2 regions of the Rahnella sp. PD4 genome follow, and region 2 is predicted to be linked to the other one. Evidence: predicted binding sites of a transcription regulator. Region 2 holds the regulator's gene; the other holds the start of a gene.
The links. Region 2 encodes sigma-54, which starts transcription at its own class of promoters, with help from an activator protein. Its sites were predicted from a motif close to GTTGGCACANNTTTCGCTNT; they were not measured.
Positions count from the first base shown of each region.

Region 1 (15,172 bases), on a different contig from region 2:
AACCGGTCGCCGTCACCACCATGGCAGCGCAATGACCGTAGCCACAGGCCCAGGCATCGCCGCGTGAACGGTTTGGGAGACGGGAGCCGCGCAATGCCGCCGCGATAATCCATGGCAGCAGCGGCATGCCCAGCAGCAGCAGCGCGATCATCGGTGCAGACACGGCGGACGTGTCAGAAAACACCACGCCATGCGCAGCTGCCGGTAAAACAGACGCATTCAGCACCGAGGCGGCCACGGCAGAAAAATGCGGAATAATCCATGGCGAGGCGACACCGGAAAGTACACACAACAGCGCCAGCAATACGCTGCTCAGCGTCATCATCCTCGGGGCCGGCGTGGCTTCTGCCGCCGCCTGACTGCGGGGTGAGCCTAAGAATGTGACGCCAAAGACTTTGGCAATACACATCAGGGCCAGTGCACCGGTCAGCGCCAGACCGGTTGCCAGTAACGGCCCGAGCAGACGTGCGAGAAACACATGACTGGCGCTCAGCTGGAATAAAGACTGGTAGAGCAGCCATTCGCTGGCAAAGCCATTCAGCGGCGGCAGCGCAGCCATCGACATCAGGGCAATCAGCATCGCCACGGCGGTCCACGGCATCAGACGGGCGATCCCGCCGAGTTTTTCCATGTCCTTAATGCCGGTCTGCATTTCGATTTCACCGGCACCGAGGAACAGCGCAGTTTTAAACAGCCCGTGATTGAACAGGTGGAATAATCCGGCCAGCAGGGCGAGTGAGGCCAGCAGCGGCAGATTCAGTGCCACGCCCACCATGGCACCACCGACGCCGAGCAGAATAATCCCGACGTTTTCCAGAGTGTGATAGGCCAGCAGACGGCGGATATCATGTTCCATCAGTGCGTACAGACCGCCGATAAATGCGGTCAGGATCGCCAGAAGCAATACCATCAGGCCCCACCAGAGTGGCGGTGCACCCAGCAGATCCAGACCGACTTTTACGATGCCGATAATGCCGATTTTCATTAATGCAGAAGAGAACAGAGCGGCGGCGTGGGCGGGGGCGCTGGAATGCGACTGCGGCACCCAGGCGTGCAGCGGGATAATTCCGGCATACAGTCCGAAGCCGGCCAGCGCCAGCAGGAATGCCAGAGATTTAGTGCCCGGCGTAAACGTTGTGTGGCGAAGCACCTCAAAATCCAGACTGCCACCGGCGCGATGCAGCAGTGCAAACGCCAGAATCAGACACAACGTGCCGAGGCGGCCGGATAAAAACTGATTCAGACCGGCACGTCGGCTTTTCACATCGTCGGCCTGGACGATCAGGAAATAAGCACACAGGGCGGCCATTTCCATCATCATGATCAGTTCAGCCGCATTGGCGGAAATCGCGGCGGCGGTCAGCGCTGCCAGCAGCAGATTACATAACGAACCGGTGCGGGCGCGCTGGCGCGGACGGGCATTCGCCAGCCAGGCGCAGGCATACAGGCTGCTGCACAAGGCTGTTACGGACATCGCCAGTAATAACAGCGCATTCAGCGGGCTGAAGCTGGCGCGGTAAGGCAGAACCGGCAGCGTGAGTGTCACTGATGTGCCATTGCTCAACATAAGAATCGCAGCAAGAATGACGGCTACCGATGCGATCATGCCGCCGGTGCCTGAAATCAGACTGCTGATTTTTGCAGCCCCGGCCAGCAATCCGCAGGCGATACCGCTGAGAACCCAGACCAGCATTGCCAGCGTCATCAGCGACGCCGGATCCAAAGCTAATAATGCCGTCATTGTTTGGCCTCCGTGTCAGGCGCACTAAAGGAAGTCAGCCCGGCCGGAAATACATTCATTGCATTCAGGCGTTTTTGCTGACTGGCGTTTTCAGACAGACTGGCCGTGACCAGGGTGATGGCCTGCGTAGGGCAGGTCCTGATACACGCCGGCCCCTCAGGGCTGAAGCTGCATAAATCGCATTTGACCGCCACCGCGCGCACTCCCGGTACGCAATCCAGAAACGGGCTGACGGCCCGTGGATCTCGCGGGGCGGGCAGGGCTTTGGGGGTATTGCAGTCGCGGGGAATATCCAGCGGTGCGCTGCCGGAAAAGGTAATGGCGCCGAACGGGCAGGCAAGCCCGCATAGCTTGCAGCTCACACACAGACTTTCATTGAGATGAATGGCGTCATTTTCACGGGTGATAGCATTGACCGGACACACCTGTGCGCAGGGGGCATCTTCACACTGGTGACACATCACCGGCGCGGAATCCAGACGGTTACGCATCACCTGTAAACGGGGAGCAGATTGCAAACCGTGACGCTGGTGCTCCTGCGAACAGCTGGCCATACAGGTATTGCAGCCAATACAAAGTTTCGCATCGGCTATCACATATTGATTCATGGCATTTTTAAAGCTCATGAAGTCTCCTTGGTATTTCGTCAAAGGTGACGAAATCGGCACTTAAATTGACATTTCGACATTTATGTCGGAATTGATCCCAGTAAAAGTTCGGCAATAAAAAATATTTCTGTTGTGCCGAAGGGGTAATGTATTTCCGAATGTAAATCAGGCGTGGCTGAGTAATTTATCGAGTTGGGAATGAATCGGCTGATTACTTTTCAGTGAGTCAAAAATACATTGATAAATAGCCGAAATTTTATTGAGATAATGTTCAAGCACGGCGTTTTTATCTTTAATGTCCACGGTGCCATCAACCCGGCCTTCTTCGCTCAGCGTGGCGTGTGCAAACACTCTGAAGACAGGGTCTTCACCGTTGTGTGCCATGTTCAGGCTGTAAACGATATCCTGACTGTAGAAGTCGTCGCTGAGATGAATGCTGACTGAAAAATGGTTAAACAGCGTGAAGCGGATATCCTGATCTTCGCCGCAGCTGAATTCATGGTTTATCTTTTTATTTGAATGAGTTATTGCCTGTATCAGGCTGTTTTGATACGTGCGCCATTGTAACTTCAGGTGGCTGTTTTTACTGGCTATGTAATCCGCTTTGCTGGTCAGTTCACTGAGAGTGCTCATTGTTATTACCCGTTATTGAGGTGTGCGTAAGTGCCTTTCCGGTGCGTCTTTATGCATAAAATGACGACGAAAATACGGCGCATATAACACTACTGGCATAAAACGTGCCAGCTTCGGATTTTATTGCTTATTTCCTTTATTATCATGTGGTTGTGGAGTTCCCGTGCTGAATGCCGGGCCGCATGGAAAACATGATGACATGTCGAAGGCACTGTATTTCGACATATATGACGGACGATGTCAGAGTTATTCCGCTATTTGATTTTCAGTCCTGTTTACACCTGTCGAAAAATTCTGGCACCAATATTGCTACTCATGTTTCCATGCGCTCTTTATTAATCTCCTGCCGGAGGGGAAATAATGCACGAGATTACGTTGTGCCAGAATGCCGTAGAAATAATGCAGCAATTTGGACGACAAAATAATGCCCGGCGAATTACGGCGGTATGGATGGAAATTGGCGCATTTTCCTGCGTTGAACCGGAAGCGGTGGAATTTTGCTTTGAACTGGCGTGTCGCGAAACCCTCGCCGAAGGTTGTGAATTACATCTCGTGACACCGGCAGCAGAAAGCTGGTGCTACAGCTGCCAGCAGGACATCTCCTTACTCAGCCCTGGTGTGCTGCTGTGTCCGCAATGTGGCGGGCGTGATGTACGGGTGGTGGCCGATGACGGCATGAAAATTAAACGAATCGAAATCGAATAACGGGTGCCCGATATGCCCGGGGGAGAAAGCTATGTGCAGTACCTGTGGTTGCGCCAGCGGCGAACTTCGTATTGAAGGTGTCAGCCCTGAACACGTTCATCAACATTCCCATGATCACATTCATCCACATGATCATTCCCACGATCACCACCACGGCCTGCCGTTTGCGCCGCGACGGCTGGTGGACATCGAAATGGATGTGCTAGCCAAAAATAATCATATTGCCGCCCACAACCGCGAGCATTTTGCGGCAACGGGCATTCTGGCCCTGAATCTGGTGTCCAGCCCCGGCTCCGGTAAAACGACACTGCTGACCTGCACCCTGACCCGGCTGGCACCCTATTTTGACTGTGCGGTAATAGAAGGCGACCAGCAAACCACGAATGATGCTGATCGTATCCGTGCCACCGGCGTACCGGCGATTCAGGTCAATACCGGTAAAGGCTGCCATCTGGATGCACAAATGGTTCACGATGCGCTGCATCAGCTGTCGCCTAACAATAACAGTCTGCTTTTTATTGAGAATGTCGGCAATCTGGTGTGTCCGGCCAGCTTTGATCTGGGGGAATTGCACAAAGTGGCAGTGCTGTCCGTCACGGAAGGCGAGGACAAACCGCTGAAGTATCCGCATATGTTTGCGGCGTCGCGTCTGATGATCCTCAACAAAATCGATCTGCTGCCGTATGTCAGTTTTGACGTCGACGCCTGCATTGCCAATGCGCGGCAGGTTAATCCGCAGATTGAAGTGATCCGGCTTTCTGCCACCACCGGCGAAGGCATGGATCTGTGGCTGACCTGGCTGGAGCAGCAACGATGTGCATAGGCATTCCTGGGCAAATCGTTGCACTGCACGACCAGCAGCCCGATCACGCCTGGGCAGAAGTCTGTGGTCTGCGCCGCGAAGTGAATATTGCACTGGTGTGCGACGGCCAGCCACAAATGCTGATCGGCGGCTGGGTATTGATCCACGTCGGCTTTGCATTAAGCAAACTTGATGAACAGGAAGCACAGGAAACGCTGGCTGCGTTGCACGCGATGGAAGAAGTGGAAGCCGATGTCGCCCTGTTTCTCGGCGCGGGAGAGGCAAAATAATGCGTTTTGTTGATGAATTCCGTGATCCGAAACTGGCGAAAACGCTGATTGAAAGGCTGCATCAGCGCGCGGCATTGCTGCCTTATACCGCTGAAAAACCGATGCAGATTATGGAAGTGTGCGGTGGTCATACGCATGCCATTTTCAAATTCGGGCTGGATAAACTGCTGCCACCGCAACTGGAATTTATTCACGGGCCGGGGTGTCCGGTGTGTGTGTTACCGATGGGGCGGATTGACGCCTGCTGCGAAATTGCCGCGCACCCCGGGGTGATTTTCTGTACCTTCGGCGATGCGTTGCGTGTGCCCGGCCAGCATGGCTCGCTTTTGCAGGCGCGCGAACGCGGTGCTGATGTACGCGTAGTGTATTCCCCGCTGGATACGCTGAAACTGGCGCGTGAAAATCCGGCGCGTCAGGTGGTGTTTTTCGCCCTTGGTTTTGAAACCACGCTACCGGTTACCGCCGTTACGCTGCAACAGGCGCGACGCGAACGCCTGTCCAATTTCAGTGTGTTCTGTCAGCACATCAGTCTGATGCCAACCTTACGCAGCCTGCTTTCGCAGGATGATGTGCGGATTGACGCTTTTCTGGCACCCGGTCACGTCAGCATGGTGACAGGCACCGCACCTTATCATTTCATCAGTGAAGAATTTGGCAAGCCGCTGGTGATAAGCGGCTTTGAACCACTCGACATGCTGCAAAGCGTGCTGATGCTGGTGGAACAAGTTTGCGAGGCATCGTGTAAAACCGAAAATCAGTACCGCCGCGTGGTGCCGGAAGAGGGTAACCTGCTGGCACAGGAAGCGATGCGGGAGGTGTTTACGCTTTCCGGCAGCAGCGAGTGGCGCGGCCTGGGCGTGATTGAAGCCTCAGGAATTACCCTGACGCCTGCCTATGCCCCGATGGATGCGGAGCGGCGCTTTAATCCGCAGGCACAGCCGGTGGCAGACGATCCCCGCTCCCGTTGCGGTGAAGTCCTGACCGGGCGCTGTAAGCCACATGAATGTCCGCTGTTTGGCAGCGGTTGTACGCCACAGAATGCATTTGGTGCGCTGATGGTGTCTTCCGAAGGTGCATGTGCGGCATGGTATCAGTACCGTTATCAGGAAACGGCGAGTGCGAATAAACCGCCGCAAAAACAGATAAAACAGAAGGTAAGCCAGGATGAGTGATCGCAAAGACGTCGTCACTATGGCGCATGGCAGCGGCGGCCGTGCCATGCAGCAGATGATCGAACATATGTTCCTCAGTGCGTTTGATAATCCCTGGCTTAACGAACAGGAAGACGGCGCCCGGTTGTCGCTTGCCAGCCTGAATGCCCTGGGGGACCGGCTGGCATTTACCACAGACAGTTACGTTATCGACCCCGTCTTTTTCCCCGGCGGCAATATCGGCAAGCTGGCGGTGTGCGGCACGGCGAACGATCTGGCGGTATGCGGTGCGATACCTGCCTATCTTTCCTGCGGCTTTATTCTGGAAGAAGGATTAGCGCTGGATGACTTACAGAAAATAGTAAGTTTGATGGCGCAGACGGCACGGGAGGCGGACATTGCCATTGTGACCGGTGACACCAAAGTCGTGCAGCGTGGGGCAGCCGATAAAATCTTCATTAACACGGCCGGAATAGGCGTGATCCCAACCGCCGTGAACTGGGGCGCCGCTATGATAAAAGCGGGGGATAAAGTCATCGTCAGCGGGACGCTTGGCGATCACGGTGCGGCGATCCTGAATTTGCGGGAAAATCTGGGGATGGATCTGGGCGTGGAAAGTGACTGTGCAGTGCTGGCCCCGATGATTGCACCGCTGCGACCGCTGGCCGGTGTCCATGCCTTACGCGATGCCACACGCGGCGGAGTGAATGCAATTCTGCATGAATTCAGCGCCGCCAGTGGGTTGGGGATCGCCATCGACGAAACTGCGTTGCCGGTTAAACCCGCAGTGCGTGGTATCTGCGAATTACTGGGACTGGAACCGCTGAACTTTGCCAACGAAGGCAAACTGGTGGTGGTGGTATCCGCCGGGGCCGAAGAAAAAGTGCTGAAGCTGTTACGCCACCATCCGCTCGGAGCCGGTGCTGCGACGATCGGTGAGGTGACGGTCAATCCACAGGTGTGTCTGCGCGGCGCACTGGGGGTTTCCCGCCAGCTAATGTTGCCCCACGCGGAGCCCTTACCTCGCATTTGTTGATCTCGTCAGGGGGCTGACTGCGCCGAAAGGGGTAGAATTTTCGCTGTTCTCCGAGGTTAAAAAAGCTTGTTTCCAAAATCACGTTATCCAGAGCCAACGCTATGCAGAGTGCAACAATGAGCACCACAAAACACAAAGGATTACTGGAACTGACGCGCACCTTGTTGCTGCAGCAGACCATGACATCGCTGCTGGAAACCCTGACTCAGGTGATTCAGACTGCCGGTATTGCGGAAGCCGTAACACTGGTGTTGTTCGACAATAACAGTGAACGCGTCAGCTTTTATGGTATCGATCCTCATCATCAACCGGTCAGTTATGAGGATGAAACGCTGCTGGCGACAGGCCCGGTGCATGCGCTGTTGAAGAATCCCAAAACGCAGGTCTGGCGCAGCGAAGCGCTGCATCTTCGCTATCCTCAGCTGGCTGCGCTGAATCTGTATCCGGCGTTTACCGATTATTGTCTGGTCCCTTTACTGGCTTCTTCCGGGTTGCTGGGCGGCTGCGAATTTACCCGTCAGCATGCGACCCCGTTCAGTGAGGAAGACAAAAATGGTCTCTATGACCTTTGCACGCTGGCTGCCATTGCGGTCGAACAAATCCAGTTGCGCGAAAACGCGTTGCTCCAGCAATCGCTGCTACGCCATGAACGTGATGATTTCCGTATTCTGGTCGATATCACCAATGCCGTCCTGTCCAAGCTGGATCTCGACGAACTGACCGGTGAAATCGCCAAGACTATTCACCACTTCTTCCACATTAACGCCATCAGCATTGTGCTGTGTGATGCCGATAAAGACAGCGAACAAGCCAGTGTTTACGCGACCCATTACGTGCAGACGCACGTTGCGGAGCGTGAACAGTCGCGCATGTCGCTCGACGGATCACTGGAACAGCAGGTGATGAAAAATGGCGAAATGTTGCTGACTAATGTGCGGGCTGCGGAAGAGCCGGATGATGAAAGCACATTGTTCCAGCTGTTATGGCGGGATCAGACCAAAACCCTGTGCATTCTGCCGTTACGTTTTGGTCATAAAACGCTGGGCGTTCTGAAACTGGCACAGTGCCAGCCGGATAACTTCAATTCCGCTAACCTGCGGGTGTTACAGCAGATCGCCGAACGCATTGCGATTGCCGTGGATAACGCGCTGGCCTATCAGGAAATTAAAAGCCTGAAGGAGAAACTGCAACACGAAAATCTGTATCTCACCGAGCAGATCAACAGCAATAATCCGGATTTCAGCGACATTGTCGGGCGCAGCTCCAGCATGTCAGCAGTACTGAAACAGGTGGAAATCGTAGCGAAAAGTGACTGTTCGGTGCTGATCCTCGGCGAAACCGGCACCGGTAAGGAGCTGATCGCCCGTGCGATCCATAATCTGGGGGATCGTCGTGATCAGCGGATGGTGAAAATGAACTGCGCAGCCATGCCTGCCGGCTTAATGGAAAGCGATTTATTCGGCCATGAAAAAGGCTCGTTTACCGGTGCCACCGCGCAACGTATGGGCCGTTTTGAGCTGGCTGACAAAGGCACGTTATTCCTCGATGAAGTCGGTGAAATCCCCGTTGAACTGCAACCCAAGCTGCTGCGCATTTTGCAGGAGCAGGAGTTTGAACGTGTCGGCGGCAATAAACTGATATCGGTGGATGTGCGGATGATTGCAGCAACGAACCGCGATTTACGTCAGATGGTGGCGGATAAAGAGTTTCGCAGTGATTTGTATTACCGGCTGAATGTCTTCCCGATTGTGATCCCGCCGCTGCGTGAACGCCCTGAAGACATTCCGCAACTGGTGAAATTCCTGACCTATAAAATCGCCAAACGCATGAAACGCACCATCGACAGTATTCCGGCCGAGACCTTACGGTTACTGAGCCGGATGCCGTGGCCGGGCAACGTGCGCGAGCTGGAAAATGTTATCGAACGCGCCGTATTGCTGACCCGTGGAACGGTGCTGGATTTACAACTTCCTGAACTGAATTACCCGTTGCCGGTGTCGCAGCCGGTGCCGGTGGCCTCCGCGCCTGATATTGCGTCCGCTCCGCACCTGAGTGAGGAAGACGAGCGCGAACGCATCCTTCAGGTACTTAAAGAAACCAACGGCGTGGTCGCCGGTCCGCGTGGCGCGGCGCAACGTCTGGGGTTAAAACGCACGACACTGTTGTCGAGAATGAAGAAATTAGGCATCGCCGCGCATTAACCGGTCAGACTGCTTTTACCGCACCGGACAATGAAATGTGGCCGATGCGGTAATTCTGTCCACCGCCTGCCAGCGGGTTTCTCCCTGCTGTAAAATGTATTTTCTTCCAGTTTGTTGTATCCCAGGCGGTGACGTCGATCAGCCTGTCATTGATGTTTTCCTCAGCTAATGGCGCAAGATCACTGAACGGTGCGATGTCCGTTATCTCTCTTTTGGCGTAAACCGCTTGTGCGACATCATTACTCATTTTTGCTGCCAGCACCGGATAAACCCGGATCTGCGGCCAGCCGAAGGCGTTGGCGACACCCTGAAAACCCGCTCCTGAAATAAAACGGTTCATGCCTGACACGTCCTGCCACAGATAAAACGGCGCGTAGATATTTTCTGTACTGCCGGTTTGCGGGCAGTCACGGCGGGCGTAGAGATACGTTTTGAAAATAAGCCCCGCCAGGCCATCAGTCCGGTATCCGTTATCGGCAATGCGCTTTTCAATAATGTCCATGTCGTAATCTGCGGGCAGCGTAAAACTGTATTGCATGGCAATCATCAGGCGGCTCCCTGCGGGATGCTGAACATGTCTCCGTGACTGAACGACCAGTCTTCCGGCCGGGTAAAACTCACCACCACCATCACATCAGCCGGAGAAATGCCCAGCGTGATGTGTAGCTTTTCGGCCAGATGCCGGAACAGTTGCTGTTTCTGATAACTGTTACGCGGTTTACCTGCCGTAATGTGAAACAGCAAAAAATCGTCCGAACGCCGGTCATTTTCGCCCGCTAAATAGGTGGGACTGATCACCCGCTGGCGGCGGACCGCCGGTTCGAACAGCTGAAAACAATCCTCTGCGGGCACGGAAAAGTGATCAACCAGTGTTTCCTGCAATGTGGCTGAAATGGCGTTCTGCCAGGCGTCCGCGCGGTGAGCAGGTAAAGAGATTCGGGTAAAAGGCATCGTCGGTTCCTCCGGTTACTGGTTACTGATCATTGAGAGCGGCGAAGCGGCTCAGGGCAGACGCGGCGGCGGGCCATCCGGCATAAAACGCCAGATGAGTGATCACTTCCGACAGTTCGGTATGTGTGACACCGTTGCTGACCGCCAGATCCAGATGAAAAGGCAGTTGTTCACTGCGGCTGAGGGCAATCAGTGCGGCAACAGTGATCAGGCTGCGGTCACGCGCAGACAGTTCATTTCGTTTCCACAGATCGCCGAATAACACCTGTTCCGTCAGTTCTGCCAGTTTGGGTGTCAGGCGCGACATGGTATCCAGCGTCTGCGTTTGGGAAGAGGTTGTGCTCATATCAGGCTCCTTTTTTCGGTGTGAAAAGGAGCATAAGGCGTTATGATTATCCTGAATATCGAAAATATCAGCAGTATTAATCCATAAAAACAGGATGATTAAGCATGGCGAAAAGACCGGTCACTTTTGATTCAGAAGCCTTGCGCAGTTTTGTTACCGGCATTGAGCTGGGGAGCTTTGTGCTGGCCGCTGACCGGCTGGGGCGTTCAACGTCTGCCGTCAGCGCACAGCTGAAAAAACTGGAGCAACAGGCGGGCACGGAGCTGGTACAGAAATCCGGACGGCACCTGATCCTGACCGGACGCGGCGAAGTGATGCTCAGTTATGCGAGGCGGATCCTCAGCCTGAATGATGAGGCCAGTGCCGTGCTGCTTGCCGGCGCGCTGAGTGGCAGCCTGAATCTGGGCATGCAGGAGGATTTCGGCGAAACCTTGTTACCGGCCATTCTCGGCACATTCACCCGCACGCATCCGCAGGTGCAGGTTTCGGCCAGTATTACCCGTAATCAGCAACTGCTGGACGGGATCCGGCATAACGAGTTTGATCTGGCTGTGTGCTGGCAGGCTGATGAAACGTCGCTTTTCCCGTCAAGCCGGTCGCTCGGACGTGTGCCGTTGCGCTGGATTGGCCCTGAAAATTTCAACCTGACGCATTATCAGGAAACCGGCGAACCCGTGCCTTTACTGGTGTTCGAAGCGCCATGCCTGATGCGTAATGCCGCGACGACGGCACTGGATAACGCCGGGATTGCCTGGCGTATAGCCTTCACCAGCCGCAGTCTGAGCGGAATTTGGGCAGCGATGTCGGCCGGGCTCGGGGTCACCGTGCGTACGGATTTCGGTGTACCGGCAACCGTCAGAATTTTAAGGGAATTCCCCGCGCCAGGTGACGTGGGGATCAGCCTGCACCAGAGCCTGACGCCGCCGGGCGAGGCGGCCGCCAGCCTGAGGGAGGCCATTATCGGCTTCTTTACGCAGCAATACTGAGCCGCGGTAATTACTTTTTAACCGGTTGCTGACGGTAATGTTCCAGACGTTCGCGAAAATAAGCACGCAGATGTTCCGGCTGCTCCATCTCCACTTCATCTGCGTTGACTGGCAGATTATTGCGCTCACGCACCGCGACAGTCCCGGCCGCCAGCCCGGCACTCACTTTATCCATCTCTTCTTTACTCAGCCCTGCGAGTGTTTTGTTCATGGTATCTCCTGTTGACTGCTTGCAGTTTAGCATTCTCAGCGGGCGAAAGGTTTTGCTTCCCGGCTCAGATCAGGTCTCAATTTCACCGTTGGTTTACAAAATCGTCAAAAACAGGCCATTATTTATTCTTCACTTGTCCGGAACGGAGCCTGAAGATGACCCGAATGACCGCCAGAGATTTCCCGCCTGAACTCCTCGAATACTTTGATTTCTACGTGCACGGCAAAATGACCAAACGTGAGTTTCTTGATCTCTCGGCGAAGTTTGTGGCGGGCGGATTGTCGCTGGCTGCACTGACGACGCTGATGACGCCAAATTATGCCTATGCCGAACAGGTACCCTTCACCGATCCGGATATTGTGGCGGAATACATTCAGTATCCGTCACCGCAGGGGCACGGCAGCGTGAAAGGTTATCTGGTACGTCCGGCCAACCTGACCGGCAAAGTGCCCGGCGTGGTGGTGGTGCATGAAAATCGCGGGCTGAATCCGTATATCGAAGATGTTGCGCGGCGGGTAGCGAAAGCCGGATTTGTGGCGCTGGCACCGGACGGACTGAGTTCGGTCGGCGGTTATCCGGGCAATGACGAAAAAGGGCGCGAACTGCAAAAAAATGTCGATCCGACCAAGCTGATGAACGACTTTTTCGCGGCGGTAGAATTTCTGATGCACCACGGGACCGGCACCGGCAAAGTGGGTATCACCGGTTTCTGTTACGGCGGAGGTGTGGCGAATGCGGCTGCGGTGGCTTACCCTGAACTTGCTGCTGCCGTGCCATTCTACGGACGCCAGCCGAAACCGGAAGATGTGCCGCGCATCAAAGCGCCGTTATTGCTGCATTATGCTGAACTGGATAAGCCGATTACCGAAGGCTGGCCGGCATATGAAGCGGCGCTGAAGGCCAATGATAAAATTTATGAAGCGTATATTTACCCCGGTGTTAACCACGGTTTTCACAACGATTCGACGCCGCGTTATGATAAAGCGGCAGCCGATCTGGCGTGGGAAAGAACCGTTGCCTGGTTTAAAAAATACCTCGAATTACCGACAGAAAGTGCATAAAAGAAAAGAGCGGGAGGGTAAAACCCCCGCTCTTTTTTGTTTCAGACGCCTGTTATGATTTCAGGATGCCGTCGAAATCCGAAGCATCATGGCGCTCTTCCAGCTGTTCATCGCCCCAGGTGCGATTCACAATGCGTCCGCGTTTAACCGCCGGACGGCTTGCGACCTCGGCGGCCCAGCGCTGGAAGTGCTTATAGGATTGGATGTCGAGGAATTTAGCAGACTCGTACAGACCGCCCTGTGCCAGACTGCCGTACCAGGTGAAAATGGCGATATCGGCAATCGTGTATTCTTCACCGGCAATATAACGGTGTCCGGCAAGCTGACGGTCTAATACGTCGAGCTGGCGTTTGGCTTCCATGGTAAAGCGGTTAATGGCGTATTCGATTTTGACCGGCGCGTAGTGATAAAAATGGCCGAAACCGCCGCCAAGATAGGGTGCGGACCCTTGCAGCCAGAACAACCAGTTCAGGGTTTCGGTGCGACCGGCAAGATCTTCAGGCAGGAATTTGCCGAACTTCTCTGCCAGATAAAGCAGGATGTTGCCCGATTCAAACACTCGGATCGGCGGGGTGGTGGAGTTATCCAGCAACGCCGGAATTTTCGAGTTCGGGTTAACGTCAACAAAGCCGCTGGAGAACTGATCACCTTCGTTGATGCGGATAATAAATGCATCGTACTCCGCACTGCTGATGCCCAGCGCCAGTAACTCTTCCAGCAGGATTGTCACTTTCTGGCCGTTCGGCGTACCAAGAGAATAAAGCTGAAGCGGGTGTTTACCCACCGGCAGCGTTTTTTCATGCGTCGGGCCCGCTACCGGACGGTTGATGTTCGAGAACTTACTGACTTCGTCTTTATTCCAGGTCCAGACTTCAGGTGGCTGATACTGTTCTGACATGACATTCTCCGCGTCTTTTTTGAGGTTACGACCCAAAAGTTTAGCAGGAGTTAATCAATGGCGACGCTGAGAATGTGCCCCCGGCAGTTGGCTAACGGGCGGTATGCTGCAACCCTTTGCGTTTCCATTTCACATCGGCTACCGACTGGCCGGCATGAATTTTCCCCTGTAACAACAGATTGAATTTCGCGCCATTGGTGCGCATCAGACGGCTTTGCAGGATATACACGGCTTCAGTTCCCAGTTCACGACATGGCAGGTGCACGGCCGTGAAATTTTGCGCTGCCGCGCTTTTCGATTCGTGAGCGAAATCCAGACTCATCACCGAAATATCTTCCGGCACATTAATACCGTGCTCCGTCAGGACTTCCACAGTCGCTAACGCCATCGGATCGCCGCCGCAGATAATGGCCGAAGGTAAGGACTCGCGTTTATGCTCCCGAAGATATTTATCCATTGTTTGTCTGGCCTGTTCCCGGCCATTGCCATGATTAATCAGCAAATGGGTTGTATCCTCGAATGCAACGTGATGCTCAAGACAGGCACGTTTAAAACCGTCCAGCCGTTGCATCATGGTTTCTCGCCGCAGGTCGGTAAACAACAACACCGGACGATGGCCTTTAAGGAACAGGTAATTTGCCGCGCTGTAACCGATGGAATAATGGTCTGCCGAGACGCAGTCCAGACGCATCTCACTGTCCTTGGCATTGATCATCACCACCGGTTTGCTGGATTCTGCTGCCAGCCGGTACAGCATCACATCATCAATACCAATAATGACGATCCCGTCGACATCCGGCTGATGCAGTGCCTGCATAAAAACAGCAATATCCGGCTCATTCACCGCCAGCGTACATTTGCGCACGTGTATATCAAAGCGTGCCACTTCCGTGCTTATTTCCTGGATCACTTCATAATAATACCGGTCTTCATGCGGGGAGAAGGCGGCGGGTGGCGCGCAGATCAACAGACAATTCATTAACAGACGGCTGGCAGGAATATCGCGCAAAATACCCATGTTTCTTGCGTGGGTAAATACTTTCTCTTTTGCCTGCGGGCTGACATTTGCTTTCCCTGCCAGCACACGGGAAACGGTGCTCGGAGATAGCCCGGTTAATTCCGCTATTTGCCTGATTTTTAATTTTCCCGTCATTTTGTGATCAACGCCTCATAAGAAGATGGACTTATTGCCACGGTTAACTGTTTGTAATTCATGGGCTATTCAGGATGATAGCAAATCCCGCAAACAGCACTGCAATTCCTGTCACAAATAGCAGTTGTTGGAAAAAAAAACCATTACTACTCTCCAGAATATAAACCTCACAAACAAGAAATAAGGTATTTATCCGCGCTGAATATTTAAAGAATTCAACAGGGTGACGTCCTTTATGTCGCTTAAATTCGTCTGCTGTCCGGTAAAATATTAAGGAGTAAAATAATGTTAAAAATAGCAATCATTGGTACGGGTAATATTTCGCATAATCATATTCAGGGATATTTAGAGTTTGCTGACCGTTGCCAGATTGTTGCGCTGGTAGATATTTACCCGGAG
Region 1 is NZ_JBLZQF010000002.1:650,465-665,636, reverse strand. It holds gene ACOZIO_RS07635 (proton-conducting transporter membrane subunit) at 1-1,741, opposite strand, end outside; gene ACOZIO_RS07630 (4Fe-4S dicluster domain-containing protein) at 1,738-2,367, opposite strand; gene hycA (formate hydrogenlyase regulator HycA) at 2,515-2,982, opposite strand; gene hypA (hydrogenase maturation nickel metallochaperone HypA) at 3,343-3,687, shown strand; gene hypB (hydrogenase nickel incorporation protein HypB) at 3,719-4,510, shown strand; gene hypC (HypC/HybG/HupF family hydrogenase formation chaperone) at 4,501-4,779, shown strand; gene hypD (hydrogenase formation protein HypD) at 4,779-5,951, shown strand; gene hypE (hydrogenase expression/formation protein HypE) at 5,944-6,966, shown strand; gene flhA (formate hydrogenlyase transcriptional activator FlhA) at 7,083-9,167, shown strand; gene ACOZIO_RS07590 (DUF4865 family protein) at 9,172-9,714, opposite strand; gene ACOZIO_RS07585 (tautomerase family protein) at 9,714-10,118, opposite strand; gene ACOZIO_RS07580 (carboxymuconolactone decarboxylase family protein) at 10,141-10,464, opposite strand; gene ACOZIO_RS07575 (LysR substrate-binding domain-containing protein) at 10,569-11,450, shown strand; gene ACOZIO_RS07570 (DNA polymerase III subunit theta) at 11,461-11,661, opposite strand; gene yghX (YghX family hydrolase) at 11,817-12,722, shown strand; gene yghU (glutathione-dependent disulfide-bond oxidoreductase) at 12,775-13,620, opposite strand; gene ACOZIO_RS07555 (LacI family DNA-binding transcriptional regulator) at 13,712-14,773, opposite strand; gene ACOZIO_RS07550 (Gfo/Idh/MocA family protein) at 15,059-15,172, shown strand, end outside.
Region 1: a site for sigma-54 is predicted at 3,075-3,094, ahead of hycA (formate hydrogenlyase regulator HycA). Genes of this name have one in related genera too.

Region 2 (15,172 bases):
GCAACAATTCTTCACGAACAATCTGGCGCAGATAGTTAGGATCCTGCTTGATTTTCGGTTGTTCGGTTTTGAGGCGGGTGAAGGTTTTGCTCGCCGCTTCATTCATCACGCTGTAAGGATTGGTCTTGTCCACGGCGGCATTCGCCAGCGGAGCCATAACCACCAGCAGTGCAGCGATCACTAAACGTTTAAACATACTTATTTCCTCTTTTATGGAGAATCCGTGATGGCAAATTGTTAATGGGCAGCCGGTTGCGGCGCCGTATTGGCGTCAGGTGCAGCATTCCCTGCAGGTGCCGCCGTTGCGTCAGGATCAGCCTTACCATCGCCACTCTTATACAAGAACTGACCAATCAGGTCTTCGAGAACCAGCGCTGATTTAGTGTCCTGAATAACGCCACCGTTTTTAAGGATAGTCGTTCCCATTTCAGGGTCTTCAAAACCAATATTCAACGCCAGGAATTGCTCGCCCAGCAGACCAGACGTGCGGATCGCCAGCGTACTGGTGCTCGGGATCTGGTTGTATTTCTGGTCGATATCCATTTCTACACGTGGAGAATAATTTTTATCGAGCGTGATGCTGCTGACGCGGCCGATCACCACGCCACCGACTTTGACCGGTGAACCGCTTTTCAGGCCACCGATATTGTCGAAGTCAGCAGAAATACGGTAAGTCGGGTCGGAGCCGATTGAACGGATGTCGGCCACTTTAAGACACAGGAAGATCACAGCAATCAAAGCGATGATTAAAAATGCGCCTACCCAGATTTCACTCTTTTTCGTTTGCATGGTTTAATTTCCAAACATCAGTGCTGTCAGCACAAAATCCAATCCCAGCACCGCCAGTGACGAATGCACCACAGTACGTGTCGTTGCCCGGCTAATCCCTTCGGACGTCGGTATCGCATCATAGCCATTGAACAATGCAATCCAGGTCACGGTGATAGCGAAAACAAGGCTTTTAATCAGACAGTTAAGCAGGTCGGTCCGCCAGTCTACGGCAGTTTGCATCGCTGACCAGAAGAAACCACTGTCGATGCCTTTCCAGTCCACTCCCACCAGCGATCCCCCCCAGATCCCCACGGCAACAAAAATCGCCGTCAGCAAAGGCATGGAAATCAGACCGGCCCAGAAACGCGGTGCCACAACGCGGCGCAGCGGATCAATGGCCATCATCTCCAGGCTGGAGATTTGCTCGGTGGCTTTCATCAATCCCAGTTCAGCGGTCAGCGCAGAACCCGCGCGCCCGGCGAAAAGCAGTGCAGTGACCACCGGTCCAAGCTCGCGCAGTAAAGAGAGCGCCACCATCATACCGAGGCTGGCCTCAGCGCTGTAGGTGGTTAAAATCAGATACCCCTGCAAGCCAAGCACCATGCCGATAAACAAACCGGAAACCAGGATAATCAACAGGGAAAGTACGCCAACGCTGTAAAGCTGCTTGATCAGCAGCGGCCATTGTTTGGCAAATTGCGGCTTACCGACCAATGCCCGAAAGAGCATCAGTCCGGCACGACCAAAAGACGCACAGGTGTTTATCCCGCGACGTCCGACTGAGGCGAGTGCCTTAGTTAACATAAGCAGAGAACTCCATCATCCGAGCAACTCGGTTTTGTAATCACCGGCCGGGAAACGGAAAGGCACCGGTCCGTCGGCAATACCATCCAGGAACTGACGAACGCGCGGATCAGGATTATTTTGCAACTCCTCTGGCGTACCTTCTGCGATGACATGCTGTGCGGCCACGATATAGGCATAATCAGCAATGCTCAGGACTTCAGGCACGTCGTGGGAAACCACAATGCACGTCACGCCCAGCGCATGGTTCAGCTCATCAATCAGTTTGACCAGAACGCCCATGGTGATCGGATCCTGCCCCACAAAAGGCTCATCGAACATAATCAGCTCAGGGTCCAGCGCAATGGCACGCGCCAGTGCGACGCGCCGCGCCATACCACCGGACAATTCGGCAGGCATCAGATTACCGGCACCGCGCAACCCTACCGCTTCCAGTTTCATGGTCACCGTACTGCGCAGTAATTCCTCCGGTAATTTGCTGTGTTCACGCAACGGGAACGCCACATTCTCGAACACAGTCAGGTCAGTAAACAATGCACCGGACTGAAACAACATGCTCATTTTCTTGCGCGACTCGTACAGCTTGCGACGGGACAATGTCGGAATGTTGTCGCCGTCGAACCAGATTTCGCCGTTGTTGGGCGTAAGTTGACCGCCGATCAGACGCAGCAAGGTGGTTTTACCGATCCCCGAAGGCCCCATGATTGCGGTGACTTTGCCACGCGGCACTGTCATATTTATCTCTTCGAAAATGGGACGATCGCCACGCACGAAACTCATGCCTTTGATCTCAACCAGATTCGATTCGCTTTGACTCATTCAGTTTTTCCCTTCGGAATGCTTTCGCTAAGAATACGTCTGACACGCACAGGGTATCGTATAACTTTGGTATTTTTACAAAAACTTACCCCGGTTTCGTTACCAAAGTTGCCATCGATTTACTTTTCAGCCACAGATGGTCAAAATCAACCAATTACCATTTTAAATTAAAAGCCTTCATCGTCTAACATACAGGAACCTGGTGGCATTGTTTTCAGACAAAATGTCGCCTTAGCTCATGTTGACGAAGGAATCGCCTGCCCGTAAAGGCAACGAACCTCGCATTATACCCAATAAAGGATGTTTCATGCTTCTCGCTATCGTACTGATGATTGTCGGCTTGTTACTGTTAGTGTATGCCGCTGATCGTCTGGTGTACGGAGCCGCAGTGCTGGCACGCTCGATAGGCATCTCCCCGCTGGTAATTGGTATGACTGTCGTCGGCGTCGGAATATCTCTTCCTGAACTGGTCGTTTCCACCACCGCGGCTATCAACGATCAGATGGATTTGGCCATCGGAAACGCCATTGGTTCGAATATCATTAATATTCTTCTGATTTTGGGCGGTGCCGCCCTGATTCATCCACTTTCCGTTCGTTCTGATATATTACGCCGCGAACTCCCATTATTGTTACTGGTCACGGCTCTGTGTGGTTTTCTGTTAAGCGACGGAGAACTCAGCCGGCTTGATGGTGTTTTGTTGCTGGCCAGTGCAGGCGTGTTCATGATGCTGGTGATAAAAATCGCCCGTGCTGCCGAAAAAGAAGGCCTGGATACGCTGACCTATGAGCAAATGTCCGAACTTCCACAAGACAGCAGCAATACGGTCGCATTTTTATGGCTGGCGCTGGGCTTTATCATCATGCCCCTGGCATCGGGCATGATCGTTGATAACAGCACCGTCATCGCGCGTTATCTGGGTGTCAGCGAACTGGTGATCGGCCTGACGGTCATCGCCATCGGTACCAGTCTGCCGGAACTGGCGACCTTTATCGCCGGTGCTATCAAAGGCGAAGATGACATTGCGCTGGGTAACATCATTGGCGCAAACATTTTTAATACCTGTCTGGTGCTGGGATTACCCGCGCTGGTGGCACCAGGTTCGTTCAACCCGGACGCATTTCATCGCGATTATTGGGTCATGCTGGCGGTCAGCGTGGTGCTTTCCGGGCTATGCCTGATGCGTAAACACCGTATCGGCCATTTAGCCGGTGCATTATTGCTGTGTGGATTTATCGCCTATATGGCAGTGCTGTTCCTGTTACCAGACAGCATTGCCTTCTGAACTCTGTCAGGAACCGACTATGGCTAACGATACCTTCGCCCCCGGTTTTGATTTTCAGGCCGTCGGACGTGATGTACTGAAAACAGAACGTGAAGGACTTGAGCAGTTAGATCAATACATTAACGGTGATTTTACCCGCGCCTGCGAAAAAATTTTCGCCTGCAATGGCAAAGTCGTTGTCATGGGCATGGGCAAATCCGGTCATATTGGCCGTAAGATGGCCGCCACCTTTGCCAGTACAGGCACGCCGGCCTTCTTTGTGCATCCCGGTGAAGCCAGCCACGGTGACCTGGGCATGGTGTCAAAGCAGGATGTCGTCATTCTGATTTCCAACTCCGGTGAAGCCCATGAAATTCTGGGGCTGATTCCGGTACTCAAACGCCTGGGCATTACGCTTATCTGCATGACGTCTAACCCTGAAAGCACGATGGGAAAAGCGGCGGATGTCCATCTTTGTGTAAAAGTGCCCAAAGAAGCCTGCCCGCTGGGGCTGGCACCGACCAGCAGCACCACAGCGGTGCTGGTGATGGGCGATGCTCTGGCTGTCGCACTGCTGGAAGCTCGCGGGTTCACACCGGAAGATTTCGCCCTGTCACACCCTGGCGGAGCACTGGGTCGCAAGCTGTTGCTTCGCGTCAGCGATATCATGCACACCGGAGATGAGATCCCGCACGTCAGCCGCGAGGCGTCGTTACGGGATGCGTTGCTGGAAATCACCCGTAAAAATCTGGGCATGACGGTTATCTGCAACGATTTGATGAAAATCGAAGGGATTTTTACCGATGGGGATTTGCGACGCATCTTTGATATGGGTGTCAACATCAATACGGCATCAATTGCGGATGTGATGACGACAGGCGGCATTCGCGTACGTCCGTCACTGCTGGCAGTTGATGCGCTGAATTTAATGCAGGACAAACACATCACGTGTGTGATGGTTGCTGATGGTGACCAGTTGCTGGGTGTGTTACATATGCACGATATGCTGCGCGCTGGCGTAGTTTAATTGAGGAATTCCCTAAATGAGTAATAGCGCAGCCCTGGCGGAAACCTGCTACGGTCCGGTCAGTACGCAAGTGCTTGAACGGGCGAAAGCGGTCCGCCTGCTGATTTGCGATGTCGATGGCGTCATGTCTGATGGCCTGATCTATATGGGAAATCAGGGAGAAGAGCTGAAAAGTTTCAACGTTCGCGATGGTTACGGTATCCGCTGCCTGCTGACATCCGGCATCGAAGTCGCGATTATTACAGGCCGCAATGCAAAATTACTGGAAGATCGCGCTAAAACTCTGGGTATTCGCCACTTGTATCAGGGCCAGTCGGATAAGCTTTTGGCCTTCCGCGAACTGTTAGATACACTGTCTCTTCGGGCCGAAGAAGTGGCATACATTGGTGATGACCTGATTGACTGGCCGGTGATGGCCGAAGTGGGTCTTTCTGTGGCGGTTCAGGATGCACATCCTGTTTTGTTACCAAAAGCGCATTATGTTACCCGTATCGCTGGCGGGCGTGGTGCAGTTCGCGAACTGTGTGATTTGATTCTGCTGGCGCAGGGCAAGCTGGAGGACGCCAAAGGGCTGTCGATATGAGTAAAGCAAAACTTTGGGTTATTCTGGCGCTTACCGCCATTGTCCTGGTGCTGATTGGCTGGTCATTGTCTGACAACAGCGATGATGTTCCGCAGGTGGTTAACGATCAGGATCCGACTTATCAGACTTCCCACACCGTTACGATGGTATATGACCCGATGGGCAGCCTGACGTATAAACTGGTGTCAGACGAGGTAAAATATTACACCACGGATCAGGTGTCGTGGTTTACTCATCCGGTCGCGACCATGTATGACAAGAACAAAGTAGCCACCTGGGTATTACGTTCCGATAAAGCGAAACTGACTCAGGATAAGATGCTTTATCTCTATGGGCATGTGCAGGCCGATAGCCTGACGCCTGAGACATCACAGCTGCAAAGAATCAAAACGGACAATGCACAGGTTAACCTGACGACACAGGACGTTGCCTCAGACGATGAAGTGACGCTTTATGGTACAGGTTTTACATCTAACGGCATGAAAATGCGTGGTAATCTGCGTGATAAAACAGCAGAGCTGATCGAAAAGGTATCGACTTCCTATGAAATTCAAAGCAAAAAATAAAATCCGTGATCTTCTGATCGTCAGCTCATTGTTAGCCGTCAGCGTTCCGGCATTTGCCTTAAAAGACGACACAACGAAACCGATCACCATTGACTCGGCAAATCAGGCACTTGACGTCAACACCAATACCGCGACGTTTACCGGCAATGTGGTGGTGAATCAGGGCACGATCCAGGTTAAAGCCGATAAAGTGGTGGTGATACGTCCGCAGGGTGTGTCCGGTAAAGAAGTGGTAGAAGGTTACGGTAACCCGGTGACGTTCTATCAGATGCAGGACAACGGTAAGCCGGTAAAAGGCCATGCCCAGAAAGTCCGCTACGAAGTGGAAAATGACCTCGTCACGCTGACCGGCAATGCTTACCTTGAGCAACTGGACAGCAATGTGAAAGGCGACCGCATTACTTATCTGGTACAGAAACAGCAAATGGAAGCTTTTAGTGATAAGGGTAACCGTGTGACGACCGTTCTGGTCCCTTCGCAGCTGCAACAAAAAACGCCTGCAGCGGGCGGCCAGCCGACCAAAAAGAGTAACTGATATTTTATGGCTAAATTAATCGCAGAGAATCTCGCCAAGGCATACAAAGGCCGTAAGGTCGTTGAAGATGTCAGCCTGATGGTCAACTCGGGTGAAATCGTCGGGTTATTGGGCCCAAATGGTGCGGGTAAAACCACCACCTTTTACATGGTCGTGGGCATTGTCCAGCGCGATGCGGGCCGTATCATCGTTGATGATGAAGACATCAGCCTGCTGCCGCTGCATACCCGCGCCCGTCGCGGTATTGGTTATCTTCCGCAGGAAGCCTCCATATTCCGTCGTCTCAGTGTATTTGATAACCTGATGGCGGTGCTGCAGATCCGTGATGATCTGACCAAAGAACAGCGTAATGACCGCGCGAATGAATTAATGGAAGAGTTCCATATTTCTCATTTGCGCGATAACCTCGGTCAGTCACTGTCCGGTGGTGAACGACGTCGTGTGGAAATTGCCCGTGCGCTGGCAGCAAACCCTAAATTCATCCTGCTGGATGAACCGTTCGCCGGGGTTGACCCGATTTCCGTTATCGACATTAAAAAAATCATTGAGCATTTACGTGACAGCGGCCTCGGCGTACTGATCACTGACCATAACGTGCGCGAAACACTCGACGTTTGTGAACGCGCGTATATTGTCAGTCAGGGGAAATTGATTGCCCACGGCACGCCAGCCGACATTCTTGCTGATGAACAAGTTAAACGTGTTTATCTTGGTGAAGAATTCCGTCTGTGATCTGTGCCGCCGGAACCGTGCCTGTTTCCACCTACACTGAAACAGGCCGTCTCTGACAGAAGTGTTGCCGTTTTCACTCATCAACGGAATTAAGCCAAGATATGAAGCAAGGTTTGCAACTCAGACTCAGCCAACAACTGGCTATGACTCCCCAGTTACAACAGGCCATCCGCTTGTTGCAACTGTCCACGCTTGAGCTCCAGCAGGAGATCCAACTCGCGCTGGAGAGCAACCCTCTGTTGGAACAAACTGACCTTCATGAAGAAATCGACTCGGTAGAAGCCACCGACAGCGAGGGGTTAGACACCCGCGAGGCGCTCGAGCAAAAAGATATGCCGGAAGAATTGCCGCTCGACGCGACCTGGGATGAGATTTACACCGCAGGCACGCCGTCCGGTACCGGTAATGATTACAGCGACGACGAGCTGCCCATTTATCAGGGTGAAACCACCCAGACCCTTCAGGATTACCTGATGTGGCAGGTTGAGCTGACGCCGTTTTCTGATACTGATGCCGCGATTGCCACATCAATTGTCGATGCGGTGGATGACACCGGTTACCTGACCGTCTCCCTTGAAGACATCCTCGAAAGCGTCGGTGATGAAAACATCACGATGGACGAAGTTGAGGCCGTGCTTAAACGCGTTCAGCGTTTTGATCCGGTGGGGGTGGCAGCACGTGACCTGCGCGATTGTCTGCTGATCCAGCTGTCTCAATATGCCACTGACACGCCTTTCATCACTGAAGCCCGTCTTATCATCAGCGAACATCTCGATTTGCTGGCGAACCATGATTTCCGCGCACTTATGCGATCAACCCGGTTAAAAGAAGATACACTCAAAGGAGCGATGCTTCTGATCCAGTCTCTGGATCCGCGTCCGGGTCAGTCGATCAATACCGGCGAATCCGAATACGTGATCCCGGATGTGCTGGTGCGTAAAGTGTCAGGGGTCTGGACGGTAGAACTCAATTCCGACAGCATTCCGCGTCTGAAGATTAACCAGCAGTACGCCGCGATGGGTAACTCCACACGCAGCGACAGCGACGGGCAATTTATCCGCAGCAATCTGCAGGAAGCCAAGTGGTTAATTAAAAGCCTGGAAAGCCGTAACGACACGCTGTTGAAAGTGACGCGCTGCATCGTTGAGCAGCAGCAGGCGTTCTTTGAACTGGGTGAAGAATTTATGAAACCTATGGTGCTGGCCGATATTGCCAGTGCCGTGGAAATGCACGAATCGACGATTTCACGCGTGACGACACAAAAGTTCCTGCACAGTCCGCGTGGTATTTTCGAACTGAAGTATTTCTTCTCCAGCCATGTCAGTACAGACAGCGGCGGCGAGGCATCGTCAACCGCGATCCGGGCGCTGGTGAAGAAATTAATCGCAGCGGAGAATCCTGTAAAACCGCTCAGTGACAGCAAGTTAGCAACCCTGCTTTCCGATCAGGGAATTATGGTTGCGCGCCGGACTGTCGCCAAATACCGAGAGTCTTTGTCCATCCCGCCCTCAAACCAACGTAAACAGTTAGTTTGACCTCAACAGAGAAGGAAGACATTATGCAGCTCAACATTACCGGACATCACATTGAGATCACGGATCCCCTGAGAGAGTTCATCACGTCGAAACTGGCTAAGCTCGAGCAGTATTTCGACAGGATTAATCAGGTGTATGTGGTGTTGAGCGTGGAAAAGGTGCAGAAAGTAGCGGAAGCCACTTTGCATGTGAACGGAGGCGAATTACATGCCACCTCGGAACATCAGGATATGTACGCAGCGATTGACGGGCTGGTTGATAAACTGGCCCGACAGCTGAATAAACATAAAGACAAACTGAAACAGCACTGACATTCATGTAGCCAACCCTGTGCTACAAACCTTCGGGCATCGGCTTGTGACCTTCGGGAAACGAGCCGATATAGCTTTAAGGGTGAAACAGCGCAAAAGTGAAAGATGACATGATTAACGATACTGCAATGCAATTAACGTCGGTGCTTAATGCCGAATGCACCAAAAGCGGCGTTCATTGCGCCAGCAAAAAACGCGCACTGGAAATCATCAGCGAGCTGGCCGCCAAACAATTAAATTTGTCGCCACAGGTGATTTTCGACGCTATTTTGACCCGCGAACGTATGGGGAGCACCGGGATCGGTGCCGGGATCGCCATCCCGCACGGTAAGCTGGAAGAAGACACTTTACGTGCCGTTGGCGTGTTCATTCAGCTTGAACAGCCGATTGCTTTTGACGCCATCGATAATCAGCCGGTAGATTTGCTTTTTGCCTTGCTGGTACCGGCAGATCAATGTAAAACCCATTTACATACATTATCTTTAGTCGCGAAGAAATTAGCTGATAAAACAGTATGTCGCCGTCTGCGTGGTGCGCAAAGCGACGAAGAACTGTTCCAGATAATGACTGAAAACGAATAAATTGCTGATTCCCGGTACGGTGCCGGGAAAATGAATTCTGAACACTGAATGCCAGGGGAGTGTCACCATGGTGCTGATGATTGTCAGCGGCCGTTCCGGTTCCGGGAAGTCGGTTGCCCTACGGGCATTAGAAGACATGGGTTTTTACTGTGTGGACAATTTACCGGTGGTGTTATTGCCGCAGCTTGCCCAGACACTCGTTGAACGTAATACGTCAGCGGCCGTGAGCATTGACGTCCGTAACATGCCGGAAACACCCGAAGTTTATGAGCATGCGATGTCACAACTGCCGGAGAGTTTTTCGCCGCAGCTGTTATTCCTTGATGCCGACCGTAATACTTTGATCCGCCGTTACAGCGACACCCGTCGTCTGCACCCGCTTTCCAGCAAAAATTTGTCCCTCGAAAGTGCCATTGATGAAGAAGCCGATCTGCTCGAACCGCTGCGTTCGTCGGCGGATCTGATCATCGATACCTCCGAAATGTCCGTTCATGAACTGGCAGAAATGCTGCGTACCCGTCTGCTGGGTAAACGCGAGCGCGAACTGACCATGGTATTCGAATCCTTCGGCTTCAAACACGGCATACCGATTGATGCGGATTACGTCTTCGACGTCCGTTTTCTGCCAAACCCGCACTGGGATCCGAAACTGCGTCCGATGACCGGCCTTGATAAGCCGGTGGCAGCGTTCCTCGACCGTCATACTGAAGTGCATAACTTTATCTACCAGACCCGCAGCTACCTCGAACAGTGGCTGCCAATGCTGGAAACCAACAACCGCAGCTATCTGACCGTCGCCATTGGCTGTACCGGCGGTAAACACCGTTCGGTGTACATCGCAGAGCAACTGGCCGACTATTTCCGTTCCCGCGGGAAGAATGTGCAGTCCCGCCATCGCACGCTGGAAAAACGCAAATCATGACGGTGAAACAAACGGTAGAAATCAAAAACCGGTTAGGCATGCACGCCCGACCGGCAATGAAATTGTTTGAACTGGTGCAGAGCTTTGAATCAGAAGTTATGCTGCGCAACGGCACGGGCATAGAAGCGGAAGCCAGCAGTGTTATCGCGCTGCTGATGCTCGACTCCCCGAAAGGCCAGAAAATCGAAATCGAAGCCACGGGGCCCGACGAAGAACAGGCGCTCACCGCTGTCGTAAATCTGATCAACTCCGGTTTTGACGAGGACTAATCCCCGTCATATTTCAAGTTGCAGGTGCGTTGGCTGCGCTCAGTTACCCGAATCACTTACCCGTGTAAGCTCATCGGGACTCCTTCGTTTGCCACCTTCCTCAACTCGAACTATTTTGGGGATAAGTAAGATTTTAAATGCGTGAAAGGCAATCTATTGCAATTGCCTTGAAGCTTTCAAAATTCTCACTGCTCAGCAAACGGCTCATTGAGCGTTCCCGCACAAACGTCACGAATAAATCGTAAATCGCCATCGCCTCTTCATAATCTGCTTTGCTGATCGCCAGCAGGAAAATTACGTGTGCGGTCTCCCCTTCACCCCATGCAATGCCCTGGGGAGAGAGCAACGTGATTACCACGGTTTTCTTTGCCAGCAACCCCAGCGAGTGCGGCAGCGCAATGCCTTCACCCAGCATGGTCGAGACAATCTCTTCACGCTCTACCACCGACGGATAAAACGCCTGATCGACATAACCTTCCGCTTCCAGCTGCGAGCACACATGGCGGAATAACTCCGCCTGCGTCATCGGTTCATTGATGATCATAAAATGTTTTTCGTCGAAGAATTTTTCCAGCATATAAGGCCGCGTGCGGTCTACCAGAACCAGTTTACCGAGCTGCTCCATTTGGTATTCGGTCGGGAATGGCGACAGCACCACCACCGGCTTATTTTTCTCACTGATGCGGGCATTGGAAATAATAAAATCTTCGTCGATGTGTTCCAGTTGCTCATAATCACGCAACGTCACAACCTGCTTCATCACCAGTTGCGGATACTTGCGATTAATCTGCGCCTGAATCATGCGGATTGTCGAATTGCCGGTATCACATACCAGCATCACCTGCGGGTGTCGCTGGTAGCCGATATTGTAATGCCGCTCCAGCCCGACGCCGATGTGCAGCACCAGAAAACCAATCTCGTTTTCGCTGAGTGTATACGGCGTGTATTTCCCCCAGCTTGAAACCGCCGCCAGCGTGACGTCATAGGCCATCGGATAATGCTGTTTGATGTTGTTTAGCAGCGGATTGGGAATATTAATCTGATACTTCACCCGCGTAATCATGGTCTTAATGTGCGTCAGCAGATCAGCACGCAGCTGCTTATCGCCTTGCAAATCATAGTTATAGTGCGAGTTGATATACGAAAGGATGTAATCGACCAGCGATTCATCATCATCTGCATTGATGTCTGTCGGCAGAATTTGCTGTACGCGACGCGCGGCGATATTCACCCGCAGATACGCCTCTTCAGAGGCAGGAATTTCCTTGCCGACCAGCGCTTTCAGCTCTGCCGCCAGCCTTACAGAAACCTGTTTCACCGCCGGGTCGCCATCTTCGGCATCAAAATCAGTCAGCGGATAGCCCCTGGCGATACGCTTAATGGCCACCGCACAATAAAGGATCAGATAGTGCTCGCCCTCATCAGTTAGCTGAATAGAAGACTGACTCAGAAGCTGATGCATAAAGCGCGTCAGTGGCACCAGCGCTTCCGGTTCCAGGCTTTCCGATTTGAGCAGCGGATTGGTTTGTTCTTCAGCATCGAGCTGAAACAGCAGGTCAGTCAGGCAGGCACGGATTGCCAGCTCAGCGCCAAACAGCTTCATGCCATAGCGCGGCTTGGTTTCGATATTCAGGTGATAGCGGGCCAGATGCTCCCTTACCTCAGCCATATCATTTTGCAGAGTTCCGCGGCTGACAAACCATTCATCGGCCAGATCTTCCAGCTTTAATGAAAAGGCAGAAGTCAAAAAGCGGATCAACAACGTCTTCACCCGCCCGGCGGCGGTGCGGGGTGTCGGATTCGGTTTAGGTTGTGTCGATTGCTGCAACGACGAGAACAGGCCATGGTCATCAATCCGCAGCTGATATCCGCTGCCACGACTGTGTATAAAAGTCGCGCCATAGTCTGCGATGATTTCATTAAGCGCAGTGATATCCGCACGAACCGTTCGCGTCGACACCGACAGACGTTTTGCCAGTTCGTCCTGAGGCAGCGTTTCGGTTTGCAGCGCATCAAACAGTTGCGCCAGACGTTGATTGGGAAATCTCACCATAGTTCTTCCAGTTCGTTTCAACGGGCCCCCGTTCACAGCAAATGCGTGTCGCGAACGGGGGTGTCACTGTTGCCGCGCCATTTAAGGCACCATCACCCTCGGTGAGGGGCTGCCCACCGTCACATAACTATCGGAAAAGACAGCGTGCCGCTTTCGGCTGATACCTTGAATCTGGTGATGTTATCGCTTCGTTGATTCATTGCGTAAATATATTTGTCCTCCGGCAGCAAGTGTCAGAACCTTAACCCACCAGTTTTCTGACGCTGGCCAGCAGGGTTTTCACATCCTCAGGACGCGTATTACCCGATGCACTGTCGATGATCGAGCTGTAAATATGCGGGATGATTTTGGTGACACCTGCCGCCAGCGCGATTTCCATAATCGGCTCGAAGTTTTCCAGGTCGATACCGCCGGTCGGCTCCAGCCAGAAATCCTGTTCCGCACAGGCACGGGCCACAGCCGCGAATTCCTCGCGGGTTTTCAGGCCGCCCATCGGGAAATATTTCACCGAGCTGCCGCCCATATCTTTCAGCAGCGCAATGGCGGTTTCCACCGGCACGATGGCATCCGCAGAAGCTGAACTCAGTGGTCCGGTATTGATCTTCACAAAGCCGGGTTTACCGGTTGGCGAAATCAGACCGTTCACCACGCTGTCGTTCTGCCCCAGCAAGGCACGGCTGGTGCCGACACCGGTAAAGACCTGGTTGACGTGTTGCGGCTGAACCTGTGCAGAAATCTGGCTGACCATCAGCGACTGACGCGGATCGCCTGCGCCTAACCCGACGGACAAAGCGTTTTCAATCAGCGCCGCATATTCCTTCATATCCGCTACCGCGCTGGCCACATCCGCGTAATTTTTTGACAGCACGCCGACCAGCACGTGGCCTTCTGCGGCTTCATAGATATCACGCGCATTGTTTTTTGAGCCGGCCAGAACGTTCAGACACACACGGTCACGGTAGAAGTTCGGAGTCAGCTTCATGCGTTGTCTCCCTTGAAAAGTTGTTTAAAACGTTGTGCGACGATGGCAAGCTGAGGCGGCGTTACGCTGCGTACGTCGACTTCAATCTTGCCTTCATTGGCCCGGTAACCACGAAAATAAATCGCGATATCGCCGCTCTTCATGGCGTCCACAATGGCTTTGGTTTTCCAGCCGAGTACGGCTTCATCGAAAGTAATTTCCGTGCGGGCGATATCACGTCCGGCGCTGTCCCAGACCACGCGGCCAGTCACACCCTTAATTTCGTTCAGGCTGGCAATGAATGGCGTCATCTTGTCGACCATTTCCTGTCCGGTGGTTTTCGGCAGGGTGAGATAGCTTTCGATCGCCTGCGTCAGGCCGAGAATGCCTTCTTTGCCGACTTTCATCGCACGGCCAATGCCGCCGGATTGCAGTTTTACCCATTCGACATACTGTTTTTTACCGAGCACCAGGCCACTGGTCGGCCCTTCGATGGCTTTAGCACCGCTGTAAATCACCAGATCCGCACCCGTTTCGTAATAACACGTCAGATCTTCTTCAGCGGCAGCATCGACGATCAGCGGCACGTTATGTGCACGCGCCACTTCGGCGGCTTCGGCGACTGATAAAATACTTTTCTGCACCGAGTGGTGTGATTTGATGTACATGATTGCGGCCGTGCGCGGCGTAATGCAGGCGGCAAGTTGCGCGGCAGAACATTCGTTGGCATAACCGGCTTCCACTACCTTGCCGCCGCCCATCGTCACCATCGTTGCGACCGGCGCACCGAAATTCACGTTGTGGCCTTTTGGCAGCACGATGTCGTGCGGAATGTCCAGCGGCGCGGCATGCAGGTTTTCCAGCAGCCAGGCATCATCTTTCACAATCACCGCCGCGACAGATTGCGCGATCCCGGCCGAGGCGCAGGAGACAACCACCGCGCTTTCGACGTGAAGCAATTTCGCGATGTAAGCGCCGGTTTTGTTCACCAGGTCTTTCATTTCAAAGTAATGATTCAGACCGGTATTCACTACCGCTGCCACTTCCTCGCGCGGAGTAGAAACACCCAGTGCCGTCATGCGACCTGATGCGTTAATAACCTGTTTTAAATCATATTTTTCATATAAAGATTGTTCAGAAGACATGAGCAGATTTCCCTTCTTCGGTTAACAGGATGACACCCGCGACCACGGCGGCCAGGGGCACCAGCACACTTTCGCCCTTCGCGGACTTTCCTTCGGAATCAATAAATACCTGCGGTGCCTGACGTAACTCGAACAGTGTCAGATCGGCATCTGCGCCTGCGTCCAGACGGCCTTTGGCAGGCAGACAGAGTGCACCGGCGGCGTGAGTGGTCACGCAATCAATGACCTGTGGCAATGTCATGCCGACGCTGAAGAACTTCGACATTACGGTCGCCAGACTATGAACCGGCCCGT
Region 2 is NZ_JBLZQF010000007.1:99,835-115,006, forward strand. It holds gene mlaC (phospholipid-binding protein MlaC) at 1-196, opposite strand, end outside; gene mlaD (outer membrane lipid asymmetry maintenance protein MlaD) at 238-789, opposite strand; gene mlaE (lipid asymmetry maintenance ABC transporter permease subunit MlaE) at 793-1,575, opposite strand; gene mlaF (phospholipid ABC transporter ATP-binding protein MlaF) at 1,591-2,394, opposite strand; gene ACOZIO_RS17615 (calcium/sodium antiporter) at 2,702-3,679, shown strand; gene kdsD (arabinose-5-phosphate isomerase KdsD) at 3,699-4,685, shown strand; gene kdsC (3-deoxy-manno-octulosonate-8-phosphatase KdsC) at 4,702-5,268, shown strand; gene lptC (LPS export ABC transporter periplasmic protein LptC) at 5,265-5,834, shown strand; gene lptA (lipopolysaccharide ABC transporter substrate-binding protein LptA) at 5,812-6,369, shown strand; gene lptB (LPS export ABC transporter ATP-binding protein) at 6,376-7,101, shown strand; gene rpoN (RNA polymerase factor sigma-54) at 7,203-8,636, shown strand; gene hpf (ribosome hibernation promoting factor) at 8,660-8,947, shown strand; gene ptsN (PTS IIA-like nitrogen regulatory protein PtsN) at 9,046-9,528, shown strand; gene rapZ (RNase adapter RapZ) at 9,596-10,450, shown strand; gene npr (PTS phosphocarrier protein NPr) at 10,447-10,719, shown strand; gene ACOZIO_RS17670 (BglG family transcription antiterminator) at 10,853-12,772, opposite strand; partial or broken gene ACOZIO_RS17675 (beta-propeller fold lactonase family protein) at 12,854-12,996, opposite strand; gene dagF (2-dehydro-3-deoxy-phosphogluconate aldolase) at 13,014-13,754, opposite strand; gene ACOZIO_RS17685 (DgaE family pyridoxal phosphate-dependent ammonia lyase) at 13,751-14,878, opposite strand; gene ACOZIO_RS17690 (amidohydrolase/deacetylase family metallohydrolase) at 14,868-15,172, opposite strand, start outside.